Regions from separate parts of the Bradyrhizobium sp. SZCCHNS3052 genome, predicted to be linked through region 2. Evidence: riboswitches for the same ligand, from Rfam matches in the RefSeq annotation. Region 2 holds a riboswitch; the other holds the start of a gene.
What was found. Region 2 has a riboswitch for S-adenosylmethionine ahead of QX073_RS27910 (O-succinylhomoserine sulfhydrylase). Riboswitches for the same ligand answer to the same signal wherever they lie in the genome.

Region 1 (14,619 bases), on a different contig from region 2:
AGGAGATCGCCGATCTGCGCAAGCGCATCGGCATCGTGCTGCAGGACTTCCGGCTGCTCGACCACATGACGACCTATGAGAACGTGGCGCTGCCGTTTCGCGTCATGGGGCGGGATGAATCGAGCTACCGCAAGGAGGTCATCGACCTCCTGAAATGGGTCGGCCTTGGCGAGCGCATGGACGCGCTGCCGCCGATCCTGTCGGGTGGTGAGAAGCAGCGCGCGGCGATCGCGCGCGCCGTGATCTCGCGGCCGCAACTGCTGCTCGCGGACGAGCCGACCGGCAACGTCGATCCGACGCTCGGGCGCCGCCTGCTGCGGCTGTTCATCGAATTGAACCGCTCGGGGACGGCGGTCATCATCGCAACCCATGACATCACGCTGATGGACCAATACGAGGCCCGCCGGCTGGTGCTGCATCAGGGACGATTGCACATCTATGAGTAGCGTAGACGATCGCGGCCTCCTGGTCGATCTCGGCGATGACCGCCCGCAACTGCCGGCGCAGGCCCGCATCGTGTCGCCGATCGTGCCGCGCGCCTCGATCGCCGGCCGCGCGCTGGTCGCCGTGGTGGCGATCATGACCTTCCTGGCCTCGATCACGACCGGCGGCGTGCTGCTGGTCAGCGAGTCCGCGGCCGAGTGGCAGTCGGAGGTGTCGAGCGAGATCACCGTCCAGGTTCGCCCCAAGACCGGCCGGGACATCGAGCGCGACATTGCCCTGGTGACGGAGGCGATGCGGGCGCAGTCCGGAATCGTGGAGGTCCGGCCGTTCACCAAGGAGGAATCCAGCAAGCTGCTGGAGCCGTGGCTCGGCAGCGGCCTGTCGTTCGACGAGCTTCCGGTGCCGCGCGTCATCATCGCGCGCGTCCAGCCCGGCACCAGCTTCGATCTCAACGCCCTGCGCAGCCGCGTGACCCAGGTTGCGCCGACCGCCAGCGTGGATGACCACCGCGCCTGGATCGAGCGCATGCGCTCGATGACAGGCGCGACGCTTTTCGCAGGCTTCGGCATTCTGCTGCTGGTGATCGCTGCCACCATCATCTCGGTGTCGTTCGCGACCCGCGGCGCGATGGCCGCGAACCGGCCGATCGTCGAGGTGCTGCATTTCGTCGGCGCCGGCGACCGCTACATCGCCAACCACTTCCTGCGGCACTTTTTGCAGCTCGGACTGGAGGGGGGCGTGATCGGTGGCGGCCTTGCGATGCTCGGATTCGGGTTCTCGGAGTCGATCGCCAACTGGTTCTCCGGCACTCCCGTCGGCGATCAGTTCGCGGCGTTGCTGGGGACATTCTCGCTGCGCCCGCTCGGCTATGTCGCGATCGCGCTGCAGGCCGTGGTGATCGCCGCGGTGACCGGCTGGGCCGCACGCCGGACCCTGTTCACGACCCTGGCGAGCATCGACTGATGGCGGCTTCTATCCCCAGCCGTCTCGTTGCGGATTTCACTTGGCCCGAAAACCGCCTAAAATCGTCTGCGCCGGGGTGAGGCAGGACGGGGTGAGCTGGGTCACGAACACGGCGGAGCTCGCACGCCAGGATCGGCGGCGAGCGAACGTGATCGGGAGGCCGGCGAAACCTGCCTGCGTTCCCGGACTTGAACGACGGGATCGCGCGACGGCATGGCGCCGCGCGCAGGCAGGCAAGGACAAGCCAGGCGTTGCATGGAGCCGGAGACTGACCATAGCAGGCGAAAGCTGCGGCTCACCGTGGCGGTGTGGCGGACGCTCGCGGGCGCCGTGGCGACGCTCGGGGTCGGCTTCTTCGTCGCGGCGGTCGGCTTCGTCGGCTTCCTCTCGCAATTGCGGGGCGCCGAGATCCAGCCCGAGCGCAAGGCGGACGGAATCGTGGTCCTGACCGGCGGCTCGTCACGCGTATCGGACGCGGTGGAACTCCTGGCGGGAGGCTATGGCCGGCGGCTGCTGATCTCCGGTGTGCACCCGACCAACGAGGCCAGCGACATCACCCGGTCGCTGCCCGAGGCGCGATCATTCATCAACTGCTGCGTCGATCTGGATTATTCGGCGATCAATACCCGCAGCAACGCCGCGCAGACGCGGCGATGGGCGAGCGAGCGCGGCTTCAAGTCGCTGATCGTCGTGACGTCGAACTATCACATGCCGCGGGCCATCGTCGAACTGTCGCATGCGATGCCGAGCATGGATCTCATTCCCTATGCGGTCGTCGGCGAGAAATGGCGCGACGAGCCGTGGTGGACCAGCGCGCCGACGGTGCGACTTCTGCTGTCCGAATATGCCAAATATGTCGCCGCCGAGATGCGGCTGCGGCTGGCCGATCTCGGCCTCGATCTCGCGCCCGAGTTCGATCCGCCAACCGGCTCGGTGTCGCGCCGACCGACGACGGCGCAAGCCAATTGAACTGGGTTTCTGATGGTCTCGATCTTCCTGCGTTCGCTGCTGTTCAACATCCTATTCTACCCGAACTTCGTGCTCTGGGCGCTGATCGCGTTGCCGACCCTGGCTATGCCCCGCAAGGCGCTGCTGCGCGTCGCCAACTGGTGGGCGCAGAGCAACATCTTGTTGATGCGCGTCGTCTGCAACATCCGCGTCGAATATCGCGGCGTCGAGAAGATCCCGAAGGGGCCGCTGATCGTCGCCGCCAAGCATCAGTCGATGTGGGAGACGATCTCGCTGCTGCATTTCTTCGATGCGCCGTTCTTCGTTCTCAAGCGCGAGCTGCTGCGGATTCCCTTGTTCGGACAGTATCTCGTCAAGGCGGACATGATCGCGATCGACCGCAGCTCCGGCGCCCGCGCGTTGAAGCAGGTGATGCGGCGGGCGGCGGAGGAGGTGAAGCACGGCCGTCAGTTTGTGATCTTCCCGGAAGGCACCCGGCGTCCGGCGGGCGCACCGCCGGACTACAAGGGCGGCGTCGGCCTGATCTACACGGATTGCGGCGTACCCTGCCTGCCGGTGGCGCTGAATTCGGGTCTGTTTTGGCCACGCCGCACATTTCTGCGCTATCCGGGCACGCTCGTCGTGGAGTTTCTCGATCCGCTGCCGCCTGGCCTGCCGCGCGATGAGTTCATGGCGCGGATTCAGAGCGTCATCGAAGAGGCGACCGGCCGGCTCGTCGCCGCGGGGCAGGCGGAACAGGCGCAGTTGTTTGGCCGGGTGCCGGCACCGGTGAAGGCTTGAGGGCTATGTCTTGCTTGGCGCAGGATGCAGCGAGTGGCCGTCATCGTGCAGCATCGTCGCCAGCCGATGCAACTGCGCGTCGCGAAAGCCCTGCGCCTCGATCGCCTTCACGGTCGAGATCACGTAGTCGCGATTGGCGCCGGACTGGCCGTGACCCTGGCGCACATGGCGCAACTGCTCCTGTGGCGACAGCCGGCCTGCATATTGCACGTGGCCGCGATCGACCACGTAGACCAGCGCGCTCACCCGCTCGCGCGCGTCGTTTTCAAGCCAAACCGAGCGCGTCACTTCGCGATATACCGAGGTTACCTGCTCACGCGCCCGCAAATAGGCGATGGTCTCGTCGCGCTTGTCTGCTGCCACCCGGAACGCAATGCCGCGACACGCGCCGCCGCGATCGAGACCGAGCACGAGGCCCGGCTTCTCCGGCGTTCCGCGGTGGACGAACGAATACACACAGAGCGCGCGATGCTCGCCGATCAGCCGCGCCGGCACCTGCTCGAGAAAAGCGAATCCGGGCCGCCACATCAGCGAGCCGTAGCCGAAGACCCAGAGGTCGCCGTGGGGAAGGTCGCGTTCGGAGAGGGTCATTGCGGACATCAATGCGGAAGCCTAAGTGTGATGCTCGCGAATTGTTAATTTAGATACACAATCCGTGATCGCCGAATTGCCAAAATTGCTGCCCAAAGGGTGTCCTGCATGTCTCGTTTGCCGCAAGCGCGCCGCAGGCGCTCTCGTTGGGGGCTCTTCATAGCTCCCGTTCTGCTCCTGATCGCCGCTGTTGCGTGGAGCGCATTCTGGTTCTTCGCCGCTTCGCAAGTGGATGTCCAGGCCGACGCTTGGCGTGCGCGCGAAGCAAAATCGGGACGCGTCTATGACTGCGCGAAGCGCTCGGTCGCGGGCTTCCCGTTCCGGCTCGAGGTCCGCTGCACGGATCCGAGCGTGGACCTGTTCTCGCAGGCCGCCGGCACGCCTTTGATGAATGCCAAGCTCGACGAGATCCTCGTCGTCGCCCAGGTGTGGGACCCGAAGCGGCTCATCGCGGAGTTCAAGGGACCCGCGACGATTGCTGATGGGCGCGGACCGACCTCGTTCTCCGCGAACTGGCGCGTCGGCGAGGCCAGTGTCCGCGGCCTGCCAGGGCCGCCACAGCGCGCCGACCTCGTGTTCGAACAACCGACCATCGACCGCATCGAGGGCGGGACAGCCGTGCCCGCCGCGCGCGCCGATCACGTCGAGTTGCACGGCCGCTTCGCCGACGGCACGCCGTCCGACCATACGGTGCTGGAGACTGCGCTGCAGATCGAAAGCGGCAGCATCCAAGGCAGCCATCCTCTGCTTGCCGAACCGTTCAATACTGACATCCAGGCCCGCGTCACGGGTCTCAAGGACTTCCGGCCCAAACCCTGGCCGGAGCGGTTTCGCGAGATCCAGGCGGCGGGCGGTCATGTCGAGATCGTCCAGTCGCGCATCCAGCAGGGCGAGCTGCTGGCCGTTGCGTCGGGCACGCTCAGCCTGACCGCCAATGGCGGCATTGATGGCGAAGTGCAAATGACGGTGGCCGGGATCGAAAAGGTCATTCCGGCGCTCGGTCTCGACAAGATGCTCGAAAACGGCGTGCCGCAGGGGACGCTCGATCGCGTAGCGCCGGGTGTGAAGTCGCAGGACGTCAACAACCTGCTCGGTGCGCTCGACCGCGCCATTCCCGGCCTCGGCAAGGTCGTCAAGCAGAACGCCAATGTCGGCGTCGCGCTCGGCATCAATGCGCTCGGCAAGGAGGCCACCCTCGAAGGGCGCAAGGCGCGGACCTTCCCGTTGCGCTTCTCCGATGGCGTCGTCGTGCTCGGTCCGTTCAAGGTCGCCCGCGTCCCGCCGCTGTTCTGACCTCAGCTCTTCTTCAACTGCGGCAGCGGCCGGCCGAAGTCCGGCGCCGCCGAATCCTGGCCGATATCGACGATGCCGCGGCGGATCGCACGGGTGCGGGTGAAGTGATCGAACAGCGCATCGCCGTCGCCGCGGCGGATCGCCCGCGTCAGCTTGGAGAGGTCCTCGGTGAAGGTGCCGAGCATGTCGAGCACCGCATCCTTGTTGCTCAGGAAGATGTCGCGCCACATCGTCGGGTCGGAGGCGGCGATGCGGGTGAAATCGCGAAAGCCGCCGGCGGAGAACTTGATCACCTCGGATTCCGTCACCTGCGCCAGCTCGTCGGCGGTGCCGACGATGGTGTAGGCGATCAGATGCGGCAGATGGCTGGTGATCGCGAGCACGCGGTCGTGGTGATCCGGCGTCATGATCTCGACCTTGGCGCCGAGCGCCGCCCAGAACGCGCGGAGACGATCGATCGCGTCGGCATCTACACCGTCGGGTGGCGTCAGGATGCACCAGCGGTTGATGAACAGCTCGGCGAAACCAGAATCCGGTCCCGAATTCTCGGTGCCGGCGACCGGATGCGCCGGCACGAAATGAACATGCGCTGGCAGATGTGGCGCCATGTCGCGAACGATGGCGCCCTTCACGGAGCCGACGTCGGAGACGATGGCTCCGGGCTTCAGATGCGGCGCGATCTCGGCCGCGACCGGACCGCACGCGCCGACGGGAATGCAGAGGATGACGAGGTCGGCATCCTTGACCGCCTCCGCATTACTCGCCACGACGCGGTCGACGAGGCCGAGTTCGGCGACGCGCGCGCGAGTCTTCTCCGAGCGCGCGGTGGTGACGATCTCGCCGGCCACGCCCTGCAGCCGCGCCGCCCGCGCGATCGAGCCGCCGATCAGGCCGAAGCCGATCAGCGCGATGCGTTCGAACCGCCCCGCGACGCTCATTTCGCCCTCATGAATTCGCTGAGAGCCTCCACGACCAGACGATTGGCTTCCTCGGTGCCGATCGTCATGCGCAGCGCGTTCGGCAGCTTGTAGTTGGCGAGCGCGCGCAGCACGAGGCCGCGCCGGGTCAGGAATGCGTCGGCCTCGACCGCGGTCTTGCCCTTGTCGGTCGGGAAGTGGATCAGGATGAAATTGGTGACGCTCGGCGTCACCTTCAGCCCGAGCTTGCCGATCTCCTCGGTCAGCCAGTTGCGCCACGTTTCCGTGTGCGTCTTCGACATCTGCTGATGCGCGGTGTCCTCGATCGCGGCGACCGCGGCGAGCATCGCCGGCGAGGAGACGTTGAACGGCCCACGGATTCGGTTGATCGCATCGACGATGTGCGCCGGGCCGAACATCCAGCCGACGCGGAGCGCCGCGAGGCCGTGGATCTTGGAAAAGGTATGGGTGACGACCGTGTTCTCGGTCGTCGCCACCAGCTCGAGCCCGAACTCGTAGTCATTGCGCGAAACGTAGTCGGCATAGGCGGCGTCGAGCACCAGCACGACATGAGACGGCAGGCCGGCACGCAGCCGCTTGACCTCGTCGAACGGGATGTATGTGCCGGTCGGGTTGTTCGGGTTGGCGAGCCAGACCAGCTTGGTGCGCGGCGTCACCGCGGCAAGGATGGCGTCGACATCGGTGCGATACTCCGTCTCCGCGGCAACCACGTTCCTGGCGCCGCAGGTCATGGTCGCGATCGGATAGACCAGAAAGCCGTGCGCGGTGGAGATCGCCTCGTCGCCTTGGCCGAGAAAGGTGTGTGCCAGCAGATTGAGGATCTCGTCGGAGCCGGCGCCGCAGACGATGCGGTCGGGATCGAGGCCGTAGGTGCGGCCGATCGCCTCGCGCAGCACCCGGGAAGTCCCTTCCGGATAATCTTCCAGATGTGTGGCCGCGCTCTTGAACGCCTCGATCGCCCTCGGCGAGGGTCCAAACGGGGTCTCATTGGCCGACAGCTTGAAAACCTTGCGGCCAGGCTCCGGCTTGGGACTCTTGCCCGGCGTGTAGGGCGCGATGTCGAGGATGCCGGGGTTCGGCACGGGGCGGTTCATCATCAACTCCGGAAAATCGTCACTGGCGCGAGGCGTCTCAGCTCGGAACCGTATAGCGTTTCGCATGGCCGCCGACGAGGGCCGTCGAGCGGACCGAGGCGCCCGCCGCGATTAGGGCAGCCTTGATCTTGTCGAGGTTCGACGGCGCCTCGATCGACACCAGCAGCGCGGCGCCGTCGAAGGCGGTATCGGGCACCGCGACCACGTCGGCCAGCGGCGACAGCGCGCGCGACACCTGCGCATTCCAGCCGGAGACGCGGATGCTCCAGGTCTCGACCTCCAGCACGAGCGCGTCGTCGGCGACCCGCGACACCGCGAACACCGGCAGCGCCGCCGGATGGTCGGCACGCTCGATGAACGGCATCCGGGCGATGATCTTCGGCGCGCCCACGGGCTCGAGCGTGATCCACCACGGCGTATGCCCCGATGTCGTCGACACCAGCGCAAGATCGCCCTTCGAGCGCGCCACGGCTTCGACGGCGGCCTGGGCGCTGAAATGGGCGACATAAGGCACCACGAAGCCGAAATGGAACCTGGCGGAATCGCGCATCGCGGATTCGCCGACCGACACGTCGGCGTGAACCGAGAACGGCGCCTGCACGTAAGTGAACGTCGAGACGATCACGCGCCAGATGCCCTCGACGGTGTCGAGCGGCAGGATGCCGCGATGGCGCTGCACCAGGCGCCGCATCATGTCGGCCTCTCGCGCCGGCCGGAATGCCGAGCCGACCTCCTGGGTCTTCTTGACCTTGATCAGCCGGTCGATGATGTCGGCCCTGTTCATCAGGAGCTGATGGACCTGCTCGTCGATCGCGTCGATCTCCTTGCGCAAATCGGCAAGCGAAGGCGGGGCAGGCGGCGGGTTGGACATGGGCTGGTCACTCTTCGCAGGCCACCGGTTAACGTGCGGCCGACTGGAACGGATGTCGTTCTCTCCGATGCGGGAGACGCGCGCAACAGCAAGTTTACCTTGTGCCGTCTAGGCTTGGCTGGTTTGCAGCCGTGGGGCGCCCGATCGGCGGTCAACCCCAGCTTGCCTTGACGCGGAGCGCCCGCGGGACTAGTTTCTGCCTGTTCCGTGGTCATTTGAGCCGGCCGGCTTGCAGCCACGTTAAAAAACTCGCTAAACAGGCCGGGGACGTTATCGATCCCGGCCGAACCCCAGTTCAGGCCGGGTTTTTCATGGCCTGATATGTCACGTGGTTCGGGAGCCCTTGCCGGATGGCCGGGGTGAGAGACATGACAGGCCTGACGCCGAAACCCACCTCCGCGCTGCGCACGATTGCGCCCGAAGAGCGCTCGCACGAGGTCGATCATCCGAGCTCGCTGGTCGCGCAGTTCGGCGCTGACAAGCCGCTCAGGCTCGATTGCGGCGTCGACCTGTCGCCGTTCCAGATCGCCTACCAGACCTATGGCGAACTCAACGCCGACAGGTCCAACGCGGTCCTGGTCTGCCACGCCCTGACCGGCGACCAGCACGTCGCCAACCGCCATCCCGTCACCGGCAAGCCCGGCTGGTGGGAGACGCTGGTCGGCCCTGGCCGCCCGCTCGACCCGAGCCGTTATTTCATCATCTGCTCGAACGTGATCGGCGGCTGCATGGGCTCGACCGGCCCGGCCTCGCTGAATCCCGCCACCGGCAAGGTGTGGGGGCTCGATTTCCCGATCATCACCATCCCCGACATGGTGCGCGCGCAGGCGATGCTGATCGATCATCTCGGCATCGACACGTTGTTCGCCGTGGTTGGCGGCTCGATGGGCGGCATGCAGGCGCTGCAATGGACAGTGGCCTATCCCACCCGCGTGTTCGCGAATCTCGCGATCGCCTGCGCCACCCGGCACTCGGCGCAGAACATCGCCTTCCACGAGCTCGGCCGCCAGGCCGTGATGGCCGATCCCGACTGGGACCACGGCCGCTACGGCGACAAGGGCACTCATCCGCATCGCGGCCTCGCGGTGGCACGGATGGCCGCGCATATCACTTATCTGTCGGATGCCGCCCTGCATCGCAAGTTCGGCCGCCGCATGCAGGACCGCGAACTGCCGACGTTCTCGTTCGACGCCGATTTCCAGGTCGAGAGCTATCTGCGCTATCAGGGCTCGTCCTTCGTCGAGCGCTTCGACGCCAACTCCTATCTCTATCTGACGCGGGCGATGGACTATTTCGACATCGCCGCCGATCATGACGGCGTGCTGGCGGCGGCGTTCCGCGGCATCCAGACCCGCTTCTGCGTGGTGTCCTTCACCAGCGACTGGCTGTTTCCGACCGCGGAATCGCGGGCGCTGGTGCATGCGCTCAATGCCTCCAGCGCGCGGGTGTCGTTCGCGGAGATCGAGACCGACAAGGGGCACGACGCGTTCCTGCTCGACGTCCCCGAGTTCTTCGAGATCGCCAGCGCCTTTCTCGATTCCGCCGGCAAGGCGCGCGGCCTCAACGCCGCGAACGGAGGCTGAGCCATGAGCATGCAGGGCGTGTTGCCGCTGAACGGCTTTTCCGGCGGCGAGGTGCTGGCCTATCGGCCGGATCATCTGCTGGTCGCCGGCATGGTCGAGCGCGACTCCAAGGTGCTCGACATCGGCTGCGGCGACGGCGATCTCTTGCAGCTGCTGGAGAGCCGCGGCATCGACGGCCGCGGCATCGAGCTGTCGCGCGAGGGCGTCAATCATTGCGTCGCCAAGGGGCTCGCGGTGGTGCAGGGCGACGCCGACACCGATCTTGTCGACTATCCCGACGATGCGTTCGACTATGTGATCCTGTCGCAGACCTTGCAGGCGACGCGGCAGCCCAAGGTCGTGCTGGAGAATCTGCTGCGCATCGGCCGTCGCGCCATCGTCACCTTTCCGAATTTCGGCTTCTGGCGGCTGCGCCTGCAACTGCTCGTCGGCGGCCACATGCCGCGAACCGACAATCTGCCCTTCACCTGGTACGACACGCCGAACATCCATTTCTGCACCATCAAGGACTTCGTGCAGCTCTGCAATGAGATCGGCGTCAAGATGGAGCGCGCCGTCGCGCTTGATAGTTACGGCCGTCCCTTGCGCGTCGCGATGCCCTGGTGGTTCTGGAACATGTTCGGCGAGCAGGGCGTGTTCCTGCTGAGCAGGGCGGAGAAGGGAAGGTAGGGCAGGGGGCGACCGTTCCCAGGGGGCCTATCGACGTTTGTGTTTCCGCTCTCTCCACGTCATGGCCGGGCTCGTCCCGGCCATCCACGTCTTGCAGTATGGCGCCATGGCGGGCGGCTACGTGTATTTCATGACCAATCGTCCCCATGGCACGCTCTACATCGGTGTGACCAGCGATCTCGTGCAGCGCGTCTATCAGCATCGATGCGGCTTCGTTGATAGCTTCACCAAGCGATATGGCTTGAAGCGCCTCGTGTATTTCGAGGTTTACGATGATATTCAGAGCGCGATCCAGCGCGAGCACAATATCAAGCATTGGTCGCGTGCCTGGAAGGTGGGACTGATCATTGCGAGCAATCCTGACTGGAATGATCTCTTCGAGACGATCGCAAGCTAGACCGTGCACGAGGAGCAACATGGATGGCCGGGACAAGCCCGGCCATGACGAGCTTGGGGGGCGATCTTCACTTTTCAAAGAGCGGGTGGAAGCTGAGACATGACCCGGCGTCCTCGCGGCGCATCTGCGCCCGAGCTATGCGTCATGCATCGCCTCCGATAACGAAGAGGCGCAGGGAAGGCCGGATGCTGGCCGCACCCATGGCCCGCCTGCGGAAAAAATGCAGGCGGCAGGAACCACAGGTACGAGCCGGAACACCCGGCCTTCCCTGCGCGATGGTTGAACGGCTGCTTCGCGTTCTCCCCGGTGCGCCGGGCTTTCTGGCCACCGTCGTCCGCGTGATGCAGAACACCACAACAAACTTGGCATCAGCGTCGGGATGCCAGGACCGCGCGACTTGACCGTGCGTGCCGGAATTGCTCGTCCGCGCGAGGCAAGCCCCACGCGCAATCCGACACGCCCATCGCATCCCACACTCAGCGCTCGTGACGACCGCGATACGCCCCTCTTGCTGCGAGGCGGGACGCGCGGAAATCTGCGCCTGATTTGCCCGACGGCGCAAGTGCCAAACGTGCGACGAACTAACACGACGGGCAATTCGCGCATGACGCTCATGCGCAAACTGCCCGTCGTACAACGTCTGATGCCGTTCCTACGGCTTGCCCGTGATCTACAGCAAGCCGACCTTGTGCATGATGTCGCGGATTTGCGCCGGACTGGGATCACCGACCGCCGGGCTGGACCACTCGCCGGTGGTCGTTGCCGGGCCCCGGGCAACCGAACCGGATCCGTTGAGCTTGCCATTGGGCGCCTGCGGCGCCAGCGTCGGAGACGTCGCGGCGTTCGGCGCGCCGCGCGCCAGTCCCAACAGGCGACGGAGCACGTCGAGCGAGGGATCGGCCGCGGGCGCGGAGGCCACGCTCGCCTCCAGGCCGAGGGCGCGCATCGCATTCGGCAGCCCGGCTCCTGCACGATTGGGATCGCCGAATTGCAGCGGCGTCGATGTCTCCTTCAGGATCTGGAACAGCCGCTCCACACGCCGCGCGTCGCGCGTCGCGAACGGACCCTTGAAGTCGGGATGATGCGCCAGCACCAGCGCGGCGAGGCCGGTGACGTGCGGCGTCGCCATCGAGGTGCCGTCCCAGGCGCCGAAGCCATCGGCCGGCAGCGAGGACACGATGCCGACGCCCGGCGCGCAGACGTCGATCTCCGGCCCGAAGCAGCTGAACTTGGCCGGAAAATATCCGTCGCTGCTGCGGAAGCCGTCCAGCGCCTGCTGGGCGTGGAAGCTGTCCTCGGGAAACTCGCCCCATTTGCCCATCGCGGCGACCGACAGGCAATGCGGCGTCGAGCCGGGAAACTGGACCGGCCCCGACGAATTTCCCGCGGCGACGATACAGGCGAGGCCCATCTGTTTGGCCCGCAGGATCCGCTCCTCGATGATCTGCGACGGCTCGCCGCCGCCCAGGCTCATGTTGGCGACGTCGATGCCGTTCTCCATGCAGTAGTCGAGCGCCGAGACGAGATCGCTGAACCGGCCCCCCGGGAAGATCCGGCAGACATGGATTTCGGCCGCCGGAGCGAAGCCGCGAATGCCTCCGCCGCTGCCGACAGGCCCGCCGGCGATGATCCCGGCGCAATGCGAGCCGTGGCCAATCGTATCGATGGTCCAGCTCGCGGGATCATTGCCGACGATGCTCTTGCCGATCGTGACGCCGTGCAGATTGCGATGGGTTGGTGCTGCGCCGGAATCGATCACCGCGATCTTCACGCCTGCGCCATTGTAGGCGAGGGGAACGCGGTCGAGGCCCATCGCGCGCTGGCCCCATCCCAGCAATTGCTGCCCGGGAAAGCCGCGCAGGTAGGCGCCCAGCGTCTTCGCGGCGATGCGGTTCACGCTGTCGGGGGTCAGTTGCGGACGATCGAGCCAGAAGGTCCAGTAATCGACCCGCGGCTTGATCAGGATCGAGCGGATGGTGTCGGGCGTCTCGCCCTGAATCTTGAGCGTGACGCGGCCGCTGGCGTCGGTGACGCCCTGAACCGGCCATACGCTGCCGAACACGTACACTTCCACCTCCGGCAGCGGGCCGCTCTCGCCGACCACTTCGATCGTCGTCGAGAACCCGTCGGCCAAGGGAATGAGAACGCCGGGATTGGGAAGCTGGTGCGGCGCCGGCACCTGCGGGACGGTCGGATCGAGCATGTAGGTGAGCGGCGCATCGCGCTCGACCGCGAGCCGTGCGCCGGCCTGGGCCTTCAGCAATTCGGCCTTGTCGGGCGCCATGCGGGCCAGCACCATCGGGCCGAGCGGGGCTTGCCCCGGGTCGGCGCTCTGGAATCCGAGCAGGCGCGGCGGCTGGATGGTCTTCACCACGTCGATGTCCGGAGTGTTTGTCAGTTGCTGGACGATGAAGTCGGCGCTGAAGGTCGCAAGCCCCGTCTGCTGGCGCGGGGCCAGGATGTACTGCGCCCGTCGCTGCGAGATCGTTGCGACGGGTTGGTCCGCTGCCGGCGGCGCCTTGCCGCCGTCCTTGCCGCCGTCGCTTCGGCCCGTGCCTTGCGCGGCAGGGGCTGCAGCGGCGGCTACCGGCGTTGCCGCCCGCGGTGCGGCAACGGCCTCGGCTGGTGGCTGCCCCGCTCCGGGCCGTGCTCCGGTGCCGTTGACGGCCGTGCCGGCCGCATCCTTCGGATCCGAGATTTCAGGTTTGCTTCGTGCGGCCATTTGCGGGCTCCTTCATCCTCGCTCGTGACATCGTCGGGGGGCGCGGCTGAAGTCAGCCGGCGCCAAAGGGTTTCAGCGGAGCATTCGGCTCCACCACGATCGTGCTGAAAGTCGATCGGAGGCGGTCGGCCTGGCTCTTCGTCATCGACAGGATGACGACGTCGGGCGCGACCTGACCGACGCGTTTCACGCCGGGCTCGCGGCTCAAATGATCAGCAAGCTGGCCGGACTTGACCGGCTCGCCTTGCACGATGAATTCCTGCTCTGAGTTCGGATCCGCCATGCGTCGCTCCCTCCATGTCAGGTCGGCGGTGGGCGGACTGTTCGTGCGCCCACCGCCTTGCTTGCTTGGACCCGCGTTGCGAATGGCGCGGGTCGCTGCTTCAGATCCGCCGTCCTAGTGCATCGTGCTTGCGGGCTGGCCGGTGCTGAAGATGCCGAGCGTGTGCCCGATGTTGAGGCCGGTCTGCGCGCCCTGTCCGATCTTCTTGAGCACGCTCCAGAAGCCCTGCAGCTCCATGTCGGTCGGCTGCGCGGCCGCCGCCTGCTGGCCCGGCTGGCCGGCGCTGAAGATGCCGAGGTCGTGGCCGACGTTGAGGCCGGTCTGGACGCCCTGACCGATCTTCTTGAGCACGCTCCAGAAGCTCTGCAGCTCCATGTCGGTGGGCTGCGCGGCCGCCGTCTGCTGGCCCGGCTGGCCAGCGCTGAAGATGCCGAGGTTGTGGCCGACGTCGAGGCCGGTCTGGACGCCCTGACCGATCTTCTTGAGCACGCTCCAGAAGCCCTGCAGCTCCATGTCGGTCGGCTGCGCCGCTGCGGGTGCCGCTTGCGGACCGGTGCTGAAGATGCCGAGGTTGTGGCCGACGTTGAGGCCGGTCTGGACGCCCTGACCGATCTTCTTGAGCACGCTCCAGAAGCCCTGCAGCTCCATGTCGGTCGGCTGCGCCGCTGCGGGTGCCGCTTGCGGACCGGTGCTGAAGATGCCGAGGTTGTGGCCGACGTTGAGGCCGGTCTGGACGCCCTGACCGATCTTCTTGAGCACGCTCCAGAAGCCCTGCAGCTCCATCTCGGTCGGCTGCGTCGCAGCGGTTGCGGCCTGCGGGCCTGCGCTGAAGATGCCGAGGTTGTGGCCGACGTCGAGGCCGGTCTGGACGCCCTGTCCGATCTTCTTGAGCACGCTCCAGAAGCCCTGCAGCTCCATGTCGGTCGGCTGCGCGGCGGCTGCGGCCTGCGGGCCGGCGCTGAAGATGCCGAGGTTGTGGCCGACGTTGAGGCCGGTCTGGACGCCCTGACCGATCTTCTTGA
Region 2 (14,619 bases):
GCTTTCGACGAAAGGTCCACCGGAAAAGGCGCAGCAATCGCCGGAATCGGTGCCATTGACCCAGAACGCCAGCGAAATGCCGTCGCCGAAGATCAGGTCGACCTCGGCCCGGCGCAGCGCCTGCCGCAGCGCCTCGTCGTTCGGATAGCTCTTGATCTCGGCGTCGGTGAACATCGCCTTGAGGTAAGCCTCGTGCGCGGTGCCGGCGACGGCGCCGATCTTCTTGCCCTCGAGAAATTCGGGGCGGATCTCGGTCATGACGGCGTCGCGGCGGGACACGAAACGCGCGGGCGCCCGGTAATACGGATCGGAGAAATCGGCCCGCGCCCGCATCTGCGGCGTCACCGCGATCGAGGCGATGATCGCATCGCCCCGGTTGGAGGACAGCGCGTCGAGCAGGGTTTCGAACCGGCGCATCTGGACGGTGCAGGTCACCTTGATCTCGTCGCAGATCGCCCTGGCAAGATCGACGTTGAAGCCGGCCGGATTGCCGTCCGGACCGGTGAAGTTGAACGGAGGATAGTCGGTCTCGGTCAGGAACCGAATCACCGTGAGGCGCGACAGATCGGGCCGCTCCGGTCGGCGTCGCGGGTCCCAGAACCCAGGGACGGCCTGCGGCGCCGCCTCGACGGCGGGCCTCACCGGCGCCTGGGCGCGCGCCTCCGAGCCGGCTGCGGCCAGGCCGAAGCACAGCAGCGCGCCGGCAATGGCGGCGCCGGCCGCAGGCGCGGATTTCACGGGCTTTGACAAGACGGTCGGCATCAGCGGTCCCGATGGTCAGCGCCTTATAGACCATCCATGCGCAAATTCGAGGCTGGATTCGGCCCGGAGGCGGCCGCCCGGCTGGAGCGTTAACGCGCTCAGAGGTATTTCTTGAGATCCGCCGCGGCTTCCTCGGGCGTCCGCTTCAGGTTGAACGGTGCGACGAACCGGCCGTTGCGGTCCATCAGATACACCAAAGCGGTGTGGTCCATGGTGTAATCGCCGTCCTTCAGCGGGACCTTCTTGGCATAGACCCGGTACTCGGTGAGAACCTTCACCAGCACCTCGGGATCGCCGGTCAGGCCCTTCAGATGCGGGTCGAAGCTGGAGAGGTAGTCCTTCATCGCGGCCGGATTGTCGCGCTCGGGGTCGACCGAGACGAAATAGGCGTTGACGCTGTCGGCGTCCTTGCCCATCGCGCGCAGCACCTCGGAGATCTCGAACAGCGAGGTCGGACAGACGTCCGGGCAATGGGTAAAGCCGAAGAAGATCAGCGTCGGCCGCCCTTCCAGGCTCTTCTCGGTGACGACGGCACCGCTCTGGTCGGTCAACTGAAACGGGCCGCCGATCGCGGCCGGCGCCGCGATGTTGCGGCCGCCGCCCATGACAAGGAACATCAGCGACAACCCGACCACCAGGCTGGCGGCGAAGGCTCCGACGATCACCAGCGGACGGGTGACATTGGACGGCATTGCGCGCTCCTTCACTGTCTCTCAGAAGCAGGCCTGCCAGCCGGCCGCGATGGTCTCGAAGAACACCGCGGTCCCGTACTGCACCCACATCGTCACGGCGCCGACGACGAGCCCGATCGCCGCGATCCCCGCCGCGAGGGCCGGAGCAGAGGCCGGACGCCGGGCTCGCGATGCGGACGGTATCTCTTGGGGCGCTGAAAGAGGCTGCATGATGGCGTACTCATCGGCCGGAGCCGGCCAAGCGGCCCACCCCTCTCGCTCCAGATAAGCCCCGCAGCCGGTCCAGGCAAGCGCCGCAGTCGGGCCGCGATCACCCGAAGCGACTAGTGCCTCAGTGTGATCAATGGGAGGCAGAGGCCTTGGCGGCAGCCGGCGAGATGGTCGGTACATTGGGCACGACGTGCGAGGAGGCCGGAGAGGACGCCTGGGCATCCATATAGCAGGGCTTGTACATTGCCTGCAGCTCCCTGCCCTTCAGGAAGATCATCCGGGGCGTCAGGCCGCCGCGCTGGGTGATCCAGCGGCGGATCGGCGAAGGGTACATCGAGTACAGCATCTGGGTCGCCTCGGGATTGGTGACGGCGCGGCCGTTGGCGCCGAAATCCCAGGCGGCGTGGAAGCCGAGATTGGCATGCGAGGTGACACAGATCTTCTCGTGCGGGATCGCCCCAAGCACGATGGTGCAGGCCGATGCGCAGAGCCCGTCGATGATCACATACTCACCGGAGGATCGCAGGCCCTGGTACTTGTCGACATAGGTTCCGATCCGGCCACCGCGGTCATCGGCGATCCGGACCACGGCCTGGCTGGCGCCGACCCCCGACAGCAACAGAACGACCGCAAGCAATCCCGTCCAGAATTTCATGTCGAGCCCCAGTGCAACCCGGCGAAAACCGATCTGACCGACTTTGGCACGCTTCGTGTGATGCGCTTCTTGTGATGCTTGGACTGCGGTGGACCTTGCAATCACGACCCCATCCGCAGAACCGGAACGCGAAAGCCAAATCCAAATCGCAAATGCAGCGTGTTTCGAGATCGTGTTTTTGTCCAGGAGAGCGCAGCTGCGAAAGCCAAATTCACCGCGAGTGTTGCAAGCCCGCTGCACCAATGAGTCGCTACCACCGAAAATGGACCAACGCTGGTTCCGGACATGGCGGTGGCGCCACGAGCAAGGCAGAGGCCCGGCATGATTCGCCCATCGGCGCGGCAGCGGCGTCACGGCGGCACAAACGACACTCCGGAGAAACCCGGGGCCGAGCTTCCGCGCGACACGCGCCCCGCTGCCCAGTGACGGCGGGACGCTCGCCCGCTCATCGCCGGCCCAGGGGTGCTCGTGCGATCACGATCGCGGGTGCGGGCTTCCGCCAGCCCCGACGGCATGGCCGAAATCCGGAGATGCGACGGATGCAATCACAAGGTTGGACCGTTCGGCCGAGCCCTCGCGCCGCAAGCGGGCGCGGCAGGGTCTCTCCTCGCACCGCGCCGTCTGGATCGGGAGATGGAGCGAGGTCGGGCCGATATCGCGCTGGCAGCCGGGGAGACGATCTGCCTCCCGATGCTTTCGCCGTCTGGACCGAACTAATTATCGGGCAGCCGAATCCGTGCACCAAAGGTGACGAGCGGCGCATCGGCGGCGCCGAGCTGGATCTGCCGCTCCGGCACCTCCTGATAGCTGCCGTCTTCAATCTTTCTTAATTCATATTGCCAGACCGTTAACGTCTCGCCGCGCGCGAGCGCATCGCGGATGCGGCTGGCGCCGCGTCCCGGCAGCTTGACGAGGTCGTCGCGCATCATGCCGATCATCGTCGGGCTCTCGCCGCGATGCAGCTCGAAGAACACCATGCGATTGGGCTTGTCCTGCGGCTTGAGCACGGTATCCGCCGTGAACAGCACAAGACAGATTGCGACGGCAATCCACTTCCAAGTGTCGGACATCATGAGACGCATTCCCCGCACCGCCTCTGCGCGTGGCGTAGCCCTCGCGCAAACGGGCGGCAACTTACAGTTCTGTCATTCCGGATGAGATGACGTTCGACGTAATCGATTCGCTGCGCGCCGGGCGCGATGATGGGCTCCTCATCGTTCACAACATGGAGAGCACCAATGACCAACCCGACCGAGATCGCCGAGAGCTACATCGCGCTGTGGAACGAACGCGATGCCGCGCAGCGCGGCGCATTGCTCGCACGTCACTGGACCGCGGATGCGCTCTATGTCGACCCGCTGATGCGCGGCGAAGGACGCGATGCCGTGGACGGCCTGGTCGCGGGCGTGCAGCAGCGCTTTCCCGACTTCCGCTTTCGCCTGATCGGCTCCGCGGACGGCCACGGTCATCATCTCCGCTTTTCCTGGGAGCTCGGCCCCGAGAATGCGGAAGCCCCGATCCTGGGCACGGATTTCGTCGAGCTGGCCGACGGCCGCATCCGGCGCGTCACCGGGTTTCTCGACAAGGTCCCGCAGGGCGCCTGACGGACGCCCCGATCCGCCCGACCTCCCACAGCGGGGTCGGCCTGCCGCGATTGCCGGGCTCCCATGCGCAGACGCACGATCTGTCTCGTGGTGATTGCGCTACGTCAACGTCGGACCCGGTCCGCCGCTGCAGAGCTTCTGCTTCGCGACGGAGTTCAGGATCGCCGGAGACGGGCGTGCAGCACTCAAATCCCATCGATGATCACGCCATGGCGGCCGACACGCTGGCCGGTATCACCACCTTGCCCGAACTCTGGCGCTGGCGCGTCGAACGGAGCCCGGACAAGCAGGCCTACCGACATTTCGACGCAGGAAGCGGCCGATGGGCGAGCTTCTGCTGGCGCGAGATCGATCTCGTCGTCGAGCGATGGCGGCGAGCGCTCGCGGCCGAGGGCTTCGCCCAGGGGGAGCGTGTCGCCATCCTGATGCCGAACGGGATCGCGCATCTCGCCATTGACCAGGCCGCGCTCTCGCTCGGCCTGGTGCCGGTGCCGATGCATGCCGTCGATAATGCCGACAGCATCGCCTACATCCTCGCCGATTCCGGTGCCCGGCTGCTGCTGGTCGATTCGGACACACGCTGGGATGAGATCGCAGCGGTCGGCGAGGCCCTGCCCGACCTGGGACGGATCGTCTGCGCCGACCGGCAAACGACCCCGCCGACCGGCGATCCGCGCCTCGTCGATCTGGAGGCGTGGTTGAAGGCGCCCGGCGATGCCACGCCTCCCGGCACCCGGATCGCCATCGCGCCGCACGACCTCGCCGCCATCGTCTACACCTCGGGCACGACGGGCCGGCCCAAGGGTGTGATGCTGTCGCACGACAACGTCGTTTCCAACCTCAAGGCCATTCATCAGCGGCTGGCGGCCGATACCGACGACGTATTCCTGTCGTTCCTGCCGCTGTCACACACGTTCGAGCGCACCGCGGGCTACTACTACCCGATCGCCATCGGCGCCTGCGTCGCCTATGCGCGCTCGGTGAAGCAGCTGTCCGAAGATCTGGTGGAGGTCCGTCCGACCATCCTGATCTCCGTGCCGCGCATCTATGAGCGCATCTATTCGGTCATCATGCATCACCGCGCGATCGCAAACCCGCTGGAACGGGTGCTGCTCGACCTGACCATCGCGATCGGCGGCCGTCGCTTCGATGCGCAGCATGGGCGCGGGACGAGACTCTCGGCGTTCGACCGTATCGCGTGGCCGCTGCTGCAACGCCTGGTCGCCGCCAAGGTACTGGCTCGATTCGGCGGACGGCTGCACGTCGCCGTCAGCGGCGGCGCCCCGATCGCCGAGCCGGTGGTGCGGCTGTTCCTGGCGCTCGGGCTCGAGGTGCTGCAGGGCTACGGCATGACCGAGACATCGCCCGTCGTCAGCGTCAACACGCCTGACGACAACGACCCGCGCACCGTCGGCCGCGCCCTGCCGGGCATCGAGGTGCGCATCGGCGACAATGACGAGTTGATGGTGCGCGGCCCAAACGTGATGCTCGGCTATTGGCGCCGGCCGGACGAGACCGCGCGCACCAGGGAAGCCGACGGCTGGCTGCACACCGGCGACCAGGCCCGCATCGACAGCGGACGCATCACCATCACCGGTCGGATCAAGGACATCCTCGTCACCTCGACCGGCGAGAAGATTGCGCCCGCCGATCTGGAAACCGCGATCCTGACCGATCCGCTGTTCGAGCAGGCCATCGTGATCGGCGAGAACCGGCCGTTCCTGACCGCGATCGTCGTGCTCAACGCCAACGGCTGGGCTGAGCAGCAGGCGAGGCTCGCGGCGCACGGCCAGCGCGGCACCGAGGCCGAAGCGGCCTCTCTGCTGCGCCACATTGCGCGAGCCGCGAAGGCCTATCCGTCCTACGCGACGCCGAAGGCGGTGCATTGGACCTTGGAGCCGTGGACCGTGCAGGAAGGCCTGATCACGCCGACGTTGAAGAACAAGCGTCCGGCGATCGAGCGGAGCTTTGCGAAGGAAATCGAGGCGATCTATGCAAAACGCCCGTCAGCTTCGCGGCCGTCGGCTATCGTACAAAGCTGATCTTGCAGGGCACCGCAGCAGGACATTGCGGCATTGGAGCGGGCGAAGGGAATCGAACCCTCGTATGCAGCTTGGGAAGCTGCCGTTCTACCATTGAACTACGCCCGCGCTCGCCAATGCTTAGCCGAGACCATGCGTTTCGCCAAGCGGCTTGTTGCCGCGAGACCGCCAAGGCCCCGGAGGGCAGACGCAAGAGTTCTACCACCGGCCTGATCTCCCGATCGTGATCGGCCGCAACCGCAGGCTCCGGAACGGATCGGGCCGATCGCGCTTTTGCCCGTTGGAAGCGGCGCCTCTCCCTGTTTCGCCACGCCGTGAAGGTCCTGGGAGCTCACATCATGCAAAGCCACAGCCCCGCGTCTCAGACCGCCCCCTCGAAAGCCCTCGCCGTCATGTCGGGTCCGTCGGCGCTCGACCTTTACACCCTCGGCTGCGGTCTGTTCCTAGCCTTCGCGCCCTGGCTGTTCGGCTTCGTCGGCAGCGTCGGCCGCATCAACGCTGAGTTGGCGGGGGCTGCCGTCATCGTGCTCTCGCTCGGCGGCCTTCTTGCGTTTGCCGATTGGGAGGAGTGGCTGAAGGTCGCGCTTGGAGTGTGGCTGGTTGCAGCCCCATGGCTGCTCGGATTCGTGCATACGTCGGCGATGCATGTCAGCATCGCCATCGGGATCACCGTGACCTTCCTGAGTCTGCTCGAACTGTGGCTTGCGCATGATCCCGATTTCGCCGGCGATAGGCCTGTATCGGTGAGCCGGCCGTAGCGGCTCCGGTCGATCGCGCCTCGCCTGCGTGCGGCGCCGCATTCCGCGATCGCAATGCCGATGACAGAGATCGCAGACAGCGATCGCAACGGCACGCTTGACAACCATCACCCAAATCAGGGCAAACCCGCCCCGGTCAGGTCACGCTGTTAACACTTTGTAAACAAAGTTGATGCGGGCGATCGTGACGATGATATGATGTGGTGTGGGTTGGGGTGGCGTCATGGGGCGTGGGTATACGATCTTTGATACGGCCCTCGGCCGTTGCGGCATTGCGTGGAGCGATGTCGGAATCACCGGCGTACAATTGCCGGAAGCACGGGAAATCGAGACGCGGCGGCGCCTGTTTCGCCAGTTTCCCGACGCACGGGAGCAGCGCCCGTGTTCGAATACTGAACTCGCCATCGAAGGCATCGCGGCCATGCTGCGCGGGCAGGACGTCGACTTCTCCGACGTTGCGCTCGACCTCGACGGCGTCGCGCCCTTCAACCAGCGCGTCTATGATTGCATTCGCGCCATTCCGCGCGGCGAGACGCGCACCGCCGACGCGATCGCAGACGAGCTGCACGTTCCCAAGGCGCTGAATTCGATCGCGCAGGCGCTGAGCAGGAATGCGCTCGTGCTGATCGTTCCCTGTCACCGCGTGCGTGACATCGGCAACGGCCTCGACAAGCCGTCGCCCAACAGCGGCATCGTCTCCAAGCGTCGGCTGCTGTCGCTCGAAGGCGCAAAGCCTCATGCGGGCCTGACGTTGTTCGACGCGTTTCTCGCCATCGACAGGCCGCGCGCATTGTAAGCCCGCCTTCGCGCGTCGCGCGATATTATCTCGCACGACGCCCTCCTCTTTCCGCCGCAATGCGCTAGATTTACAGGATGACCACCACCATCCTGTTCGAAAGCCGCGACGTCACCGTGTCCGAGTTCCGCTGTGCAGCGGTCCCTGGCGAGCGTCCCTATGTCGAGCAGTATGCCGGCTACTCGCTGTCCTATGTGCGCAAGGGCAGCTTCGGCTGCCGGCACCGCGGCCGCTTCTTCGAACTGGTCACCGGCTCGCTGCTGGTGGGCCATCCCGGCGATGAGTTCATGTGCACGCACGATCACGTCTGCGGCGACGAATGCCTGTCATTCTTCTTCGATGATGCGCTCATCGACGAGATCGGCTGCGACAGGCAGGCCTGGCGGGCTGGCGCGATGCCGCCGCTACCGGAGCTCATGGTCCTCGGTGAGCTCGCGCAGGCCGTCGCCGCGCGCGAGCAGGACCTCGGTCTGGACGAGGTTGGACAGATCATGGCCAGCCGCTTCGTCGCGACCGCCACGGGCCGGCAGGAACGGGCGGCGACGCCGAGCCTGCGCGATCGCCGGCGCGCGGTGGAGAGCGCATTGTGGATCGACGACAATGCGGAGCGCGACATCGACCTGGCGGCTGCGGCGCACGAAGCCGGCGTCAGCCCGTTCCATTTCCTGCGGCTGTTCGCGGCGACGATCGGCGTGACGCCGCATCAATATCTGATCCGCTCCCGCTTGCGGCGCGCCGCGCGGCGTCTCAGCGAGGAGGACACGCCGGTCACCACCATCGCCTATGATTCGGGCTTTGCCGATCTGTCGAATTTCACCCGCACCTTCGCGCGCGCTGCCGGCGTGTCGCCGGCGAAGTTTCGCAAGGCCTCGCGCGGCGAGCGCAAGATTCTCCAAGACCATCTGAGCCGCCATTGATTGGATGATCCCAGCGCGTGCGGCAGCCGCATGCGAAGCATGGAGATCATCGATGTACGATCATATCGGCCTCAAGGTCGGCAATCTCGACGCCAGCGTCCGCTTCTACACATCGGCGCTGGCGCCGCTCGGCCACATCCTCTGCTCCAAGGACGAGGCGTCGGCGGGCATCGGCCCGAAGGGGGAGCCGGCGCTGTGGCTGTATGTCGACAAGGGCGCCAGCAAGGGCGCCGCCCATATCGCGTTCCGCGCCCAGGACCACGCGGCCGTCGCCAGATTCCACAGCGAGGGGCTGAAGGCAGGCGGCAGCGACAATGGCGGCGCCGGGCCGCGCGCGGACTACAGTCCGACCTACTACGCCGCCTTCCTGATCGATCCCGACGGCAACAACATCGAAGCCGTGTGTCCGTGAGGTCAAGCCCATGGCATCCATCCAGAAGGACATTCCGATCGCAGCCCCGGCGGGTGCAGTGTGGGACGCAGTGCGGGATTTCGGCGCTGTTCATACCAGGGTGGCGCCCGGCTTCGTCACCGGCACCACACTCGACGGCGACGTCCGCATTGTCAGCTTCGCCAACGGCAGCGTGGTGCGCGAGCAGCTGGTCGACTGCGACGATCAACGTCGGCGCCTCGTCTATGCCATCAAGAACGAACGCATCAGCCAGCACAGTGCGTCGTTTCAGATCATCCCGGAAGGCGAGGAGCGCTGCCGGGTGATCTGGACCACCGACGTGCTGCCGCACGAGATCGCACCCTATATCGATCAGCAGATGGAGCTCGGCGCGCGCGCGATGCAGGACACGTTGGGCAGGCTGCGCGGATAGCGGCTCAGCCGATACGCGCCGGCGGCGGCCCGCGCGAGTCAAGGCCGCGTCCGGCCGTCAGCACGGCCGGGCGCAGCTCCAGCGCTGCGGCCGGCTTCGGGCCCCAGCGGGTGAGCATGACGCTGGCGAGCGTCAGCACCCCGAGCAGGACCATCGAGGACGCCGCCAGCATGAAGAAGTCGCCCTCGGTCGCGGCACGGCTCAACAGATAGCTGCCACCCGCAGCGATGAAGACGAGCCGCACCGTCTGCGCCAGCACCGGACCGAGCACCCTGGCGGCACCCTGCGAGGAGAAATACATCGAGATCGCCAGGCCGATGAAGGCATACATCGGCGCCGCGACCTGGAGATAGTGCCGGCCCGCGCTGCGCGCGCTCTCGTCCTGGGTGAAGATGTCGACCCACAATTGCGGGACGATCGCGATCAGCGTCGACAGCGCGCCCACCGACGCGAACGACACCAGTCCCGCCGTCCAGGCGATGCGGCGGGCGCGCGCGATTCTCTCCGCACCGATCGCCATGCCGACCATCGGCACCGAGGCCATGCCGACGGAGAATGCGACCGTGGTCATCATGAACTCGAGCCGCGCGCCGATGCCGTAGCCGGCGAGCACGGCGGTGCCGAACGACGCCAGCATATGCGTGAAGATCGCGATCGACAGCACGGATTGCAGCGGCGAGAAGCAGGCGACGGCGCCGACCTTGAGAATGTCGGCGAACATCGCGCCGCTGATCTTCAGGCCCCGCAGCTTCGGCCGCACGCGCGCGCGGCCGGAGAACAGGTACCAGCCCATCACCGAGATGCTGACGCAGAACGCCAGCAGCGCGCCGGCGGCGACGCCGCGCATGCCGAGCCCGAGGACCAGGCTGAGCGTGCCGCCCAATACGATCTGCAGCAGCGCCGAGCTGAGGATCATGAACGACGGCAGCTTCATGTTGCCGGTGCCGCGCAGGATGCCAGCCATCGAGTTCATCAGCCAGGGCAGGATCGCGCCGCCGAAGAAGATCTGCAGATAGGCCGTGGCATGGCTCAGCACCGCGCCGCGGCCGCCGAGCACCTCCAGCAAGGCAGGGCCGAACGCCAGCATGCCGATCATGAAGGTCGCGCCGAACAATAGCGCGATCAGCAGCGCGTGCGTGGCGAGCGTCGAGGCCCGCTCGGCGTCGCCGGCGCCGAGCGAGCGCGCGATCGCCGAGGCCACGCCGCCGCCCATCGCGCCGCCGGACATCGTCATGGTCAGGATCACCAGCGGAAACACCAGCGCCATCGCCGCCAGCGCCTCGATACCGAGCCGGCCGATATAGGAGGTCTCGGCGATGACGACGCAGGTGCCGGCCGTGTTCGCGATGATGTTGGGCCAGGCCAGCGACAGCAGGGTGCGCAGGATGGGTCCGTCGACGAGCTTATTCCGGACCGGCTTCTCGGGGGGCGGCAACGCACGCCCCTCGCCGACCGGATTGTCGGCCAGGCCGATCTCGGACATCTCAGCTCCCCGCTCGGCCGCGCAGGCCGCGGCCGTGTTATCGTTCGATTGCTCTCGCTTTCCTAGCACGGCGCTGGCGCGCGCCCTGTGCGGCAGGCGCATTGGGGGTGCGCGGCAGACGCAGCCGCGCTCAGAGACGGAAATGCTTGGAGAGCTTCAGGCCCTGGGCCTGGTAGTTGGAGCCGATGCGGCTGCCATACATCGCATTCGGCCGCGCCAGCATCTTCTCGTAGACGAGACGGCCGACGATCTGGCCGTGCTCGAGGATGAACGGCACCTCGCGCGAGCGCACCTCTAGCACCGCGCGCGAGCCCTGCCCGCCGGCGCCGGCATAGCCGAAGCCGGGATCGAAGAAGCCGGCGTAATGAACACGGAATTCACCGACCAGCGGATCGAACGGCACCATCTCCGCGGCATAGTCCGGCGGCACCTGCACGGCCTCCTTGGAGGCCAGGATGTAGAACTCGCCGGGATCGAGAATGAGGCTGCCGTCGGGACGTGCCTTGATCGGCTCCCAGAACTCCTCGACCGGATAGCCGGCGCGGCGGTCGACGTCGACGACGCCGGTGTGGCGCTTGGCGCGATAGCCGACATTGCCGTTCGCATTGCTGCCGGACAGGTCGACGGAAAGCGCGACGCCGCCGGTGAGATCGGCATCGTCGCGATCCACCAGTCGCTCGGCCTGGTGCAGCGCGATCAGTTCGTCCTCCGACAGGACCGCGTCGCGATAGCGGAAGCGAACCTGGGACAGGCGCGAGCCCTCGCGCAGCAGGACCGGGAACGTCTTCGGGCTGATCTCGGCATAGAGCGGGCCGTGATAGCCCGCGCCGATCATGTCGAAGCGTCGCGTGCCGTCGGCGATCACGCGGGTGAACACGTCGAGCCGCCCGGTCGAGCTTTTCGGATTGGCGGCCGCGACGATGTCCTTGGGCAGCGCCAGGCTCTCCAACAGCGGCACGATGTAGACGCAGTTGGTCTCCAGCACCGCGCCGTCGGCAAGTGCGAATTCGTGCAGCTTGAGCTCGTCGATGCGCTCGGCGACCGTCGCGCCCGGCCCGGGCAGGAAGCTCGCACGCACGCGATAGGCGATGTCGCCGAGCCGCAGATCGAGGCTCGCCGGCTGGATCTGGCTCTCGACGAAATCATATTCGGGGATGATCAGGCCAGCCTCCGTCATCGCCACGATCATGCGATCGGGGAGGATGCCGTGGGCGTCGGGGCTGAGCGAAAACGGCAAGACCTGATCCTTTGCAGGCGCCGGAACGGCGGCTTATGGAGCCAATATAGGGTCTTTTGACCGGTTATCCGATGGCTGGCTTGACGGAAAGGCCGGTTGCGACTATGAGCACGACTTATCCCGTGGTGATTTGAGCCGGCCGGCTTGCAGCCACGTTAAATAAGTCGCTAAACAGGCCGGGGACGATTGTGATCCCGGCCGTGAGGAGTTTTCCCAGGCCGGTTTTTTTGTGCCCATCGCCCGAGGCGGTGGCCACGATGGAGGTCACATGTCGAAGTCCCCCGCGAAGGCGCCGGCGTCGTTCGCCCACTATCGTCCCGAAACGAGGCTGGTGCATTCCGGCACCTTGCGCTCCGAATTCGGCGAGACCGCCGAGGCGCTCTATCTCACCCAAGGGTTCGTCTACGCCACCGCCGAGGAATGCGAGGCGCGCTTCAAGGGCGAGGATCCCGGCTTCATCTATTCGCGCTTCTCCAATCCCACCACGGCGATGTTCGAGCGCCGCATGATCGAGCTCGAGGGCGCCGAGGCCTGCCGCTCGGCCGCAACCGGAATGGCCGCGGTCACCACGGCAATCCTGGCTCCCCTCCGTGCCGGCGACCACGTCGTCGCGGCCAAGGCGCTGTTCGGCTCGTGCCGCTACGTGGTCGAGGATCTCTTGCCGCGCTACGGCATCGAGTCGACCCTGGTCGATGGGCTCGACCTCGACCAATGGCAGAAGGCGGTCAGACCCAACACCAAGTCGTTCTTCCTGGAGAGCCCGACCAATCCGACGCTCGACGTGATGGACATCCCCGCCATCGCCGAGATCGCGCACGCCCATGGCGCGCGGCTGATCGTCGACAACGTGTTCGCCACCCCGATCTGGCAGAGCCCGCTCGCGCTCGGCGCTGACGTCGTGGTGTATTCCGCGACCAAGCACATCGACGGCCAAGGCCGCTGCCTCGGCGGTGTGATCCTGTCGTCGGAGGCGTTCATCGCCGAGCACATCCACAATTTCATGCGCCAGACCGGCCCGTCGATCTCGCCGTTCAACGCCTGGGTTCTGCTCAAGGGTCTGGAGACCCTGGCGGTGCGCGTGCGCGCGCAGACCGAGACGGCGGCGAAGGTGGCCGACTTCCTCGCCGCGCATCCGAAGATCTCGCGGCTGATCTATCCGGGCCGCGAGGACCATCCGCAGGCGGCAACCGTCCGCAAGCAGATGCGCGCCGGCTCGACCCTGGTCGGCTTCGAGGTCAAGGGCGGCAAGGCGGCTGCGTTCCGTACGCTCAACGGCCTGAAGCTCGCGCGCATCTCCAACAATCTCGGCGACGCCAAGACGCTGGTCACGCACCCGGCGACGACGACGCATCAGCGGCTGACGCCGGAGGCGCGCGCCGAGCTCGGCATCAGCGAGGGCTTCATCCGCTTCTCCGCCGGGCTCGAGCATGCCGACGATCTGATCGAGGATCTCGACGCCGCCCTCAGCGCGGCGTAGCGAATGGCGAATAGAGAGTAGCGAGTAGTAGGATCTCTTTCCCTATTCGCTACTCGCTGTTCCCCACTCGCCCTCGATCACATCGGCCGATAGGTCGGCACCTCGGCCGGTGCGTTGATGCCGAGCTTGACCTGGCCGACCGAGCGGATGATGTCGTCGCCGAGCAACTGGGCGAAGCAGGCATAGCCCCAATCGCTCATGTGCAGGCCGTCCGAGATCACGAACTCGTTGATCGGGATCGCCTGGCGCTCGTGCCAGTCGCGCATCACCTCGAAGCGCGGGAAGATGCCGGCGTGATGCAGCTCGGCAATACGCCCGAGCAGCTTGTTCATGCGGCTGGCGTTCTCCGAGCGCTCGTTGACGCGCGGCGAATATTGCAGGTCGACCAGCACGACATCGGAGGCTGCCGCCTGGATCTTGGCGACGCCATCCTCGACCAGCCTGGCGGTCTCGGCCGGATCGAGATCGCGCAGCACGGCATTGGTGCCGACCTGCCAGATCACGAGATCCGGACGCCGGTCGATCACCGACGTCTCCAGTCGCTTCATCATCTCCGGCGCATCCTCGCCGCCGACGCCGGCATTGATGACGCTGATGTCGACCATGGGATATTGCCGGCGCAACTGCGCGGCGAGCCGGTTCGGATAGGTGTAGTCCGGCGCGCTCGCGCCAAAGCCCTGCGTCGACGATGAGCCGAAGGCGACGATCACGACCGGCAGGCCGGAGGCGAGCTTGTTGGCGACGTGCGGCAGCGAAATGAAGTTCTTCTTGGCGACACCCTTCGGCGGCAGGCACGGCACGCGGTTGAAGATGTCGGTGGCCGATTTGGCGACCTGCTTGACCTTGTCGATCGCCCGCTCGGTGATGCTGCGCGATTGCGGCGGCGTGGCCGCGACGGCCTGCCCGGCTGCAGCCGGCGGCTGTGCATCGATCATGGCCGGCGCGGTCGTCGCCGCGGGCGGCGAGGTCGTGGCCGCCGGGCGCACCGCGGCGATCGGCCCGCGCATCTGATCGTTCGCCTGCGCCAATGTGATGTGACCGATGCTCGGTCGCAGCTCGCTGATCAACGGAGGCTTCGGACCGGAGCTCTTCACATCGGAAAGCGCGGCGGGTGCAGCCGGCGCTGCGCTCTGCGCCCGTACCTTCTGCGGGCTCAGCGCGA

Region 1: another riboswitch for S-adenosylmethionine. It lies ahead of QX073_RS30470 (homoserine O-acetyltransferase); the one in region 2 lies ahead of QX073_RS27910 (O-succinylhomoserine sulfhydrylase).

What each region holds. Positions count from the first base shown of each region.
Region 1 covers NZ_JAUETB010000015.1:16,363-30,981, reverse strand. The annotation lists gene ftsE (cell division ATP-binding protein FtsE) at 1-446, shown strand, start outside; gene QX073_RS30510 (ABC transporter permease) at 439-1,407, shown strand; gene QX073_RS30505 (YdcF family protein) at 1,663-2,376, shown strand; gene QX073_RS30500 (lysophospholipid acyltransferase family protein) at 2,389-3,156, shown strand; gene QX073_RS30495 (gamma-glutamylcyclotransferase) at 3,160-3,756, opposite strand; gene QX073_RS30490 (DUF2125 domain-containing protein) at 3,856-5,040, shown strand; gene QX073_RS30485 (prephenate/arogenate dehydrogenase family protein) at 5,043-5,978, opposite strand; gene hisC (histidinol-phosphate transaminase) at 5,975-7,072, opposite strand; gene QX073_RS30475 (chorismate mutase) at 7,110-7,943, opposite strand; SAM riboswitch at 8,141-8,220, shown strand; gene QX073_RS30470 (homoserine O-acetyltransferase) at 8,312-9,526, shown strand; gene metW (methionine biosynthesis protein MetW) at 9,530-10,195, shown strand; gene QX073_RS30460 (GIY-YIG nuclease family protein) at 10,257-10,592, shown strand; gene QX073_RS30455 (S8 family serine peptidase) at 11,263-13,314, opposite strand; gene QX073_RS30450 (hypothetical protein) at 13,367-13,597, opposite strand; gene QX073_RS30445 (hypothetical protein) at 13,712-14,619, opposite strand, start outside.
Region 2 covers NZ_JAUETB010000012.1:46,852-61,470, reverse strand. The annotation lists gene QX073_RS27985 (transporter substrate-binding domain-containing protein) at 1-762, opposite strand, end outside; gene QX073_RS27980 (SCO family protein) at 861-1,454, opposite strand; gene QX073_RS27975 (hypothetical protein) at 1,476-1,664, opposite strand; gene QX073_RS27970 (hypothetical protein) at 1,795-2,319, opposite strand; gene QX073_RS27965 (hypothetical protein) at 3,033-3,392, opposite strand; gene QX073_RS27960 (nuclear transport factor 2 family protein) at 3,558-3,923, shown strand; gene QX073_RS27955 (AMP-dependent synthetase/ligase) at 4,100-5,965, shown strand; tRNA gene QX073_RS27950 (tRNA-Gly) at 6,000-6,073, opposite strand; gene QX073_RS27945 (SPW repeat protein) at 6,304-6,723, shown strand; gene QX073_RS27940 (methylated-DNA--[protein]-cysteine S-methyltransferase) at 6,947-7,519, shown strand; gene QX073_RS27935 (AraC family transcriptional regulator) at 7,597-8,436, shown strand; gene QX073_RS27930 (VOC family protein) at 8,489-8,848, shown strand; gene QX073_RS27925 (SRPBCC family protein) at 8,859-9,260, shown strand; gene QX073_RS27920 (MATE family efflux transporter) at 9,265-10,743, opposite strand; gene QX073_RS27915 (2'-deoxycytidine 5'-triphosphate deaminase) at 10,874-11,980, opposite strand; SAM riboswitch at 12,093-12,172, shown strand; gene QX073_RS27910 (O-succinylhomoserine sulfhydrylase) at 12,249-13,457, shown strand; gene QX073_RS27905 (GDSL-type esterase/lipase family protein) at 13,535-14,619, opposite strand, start outside.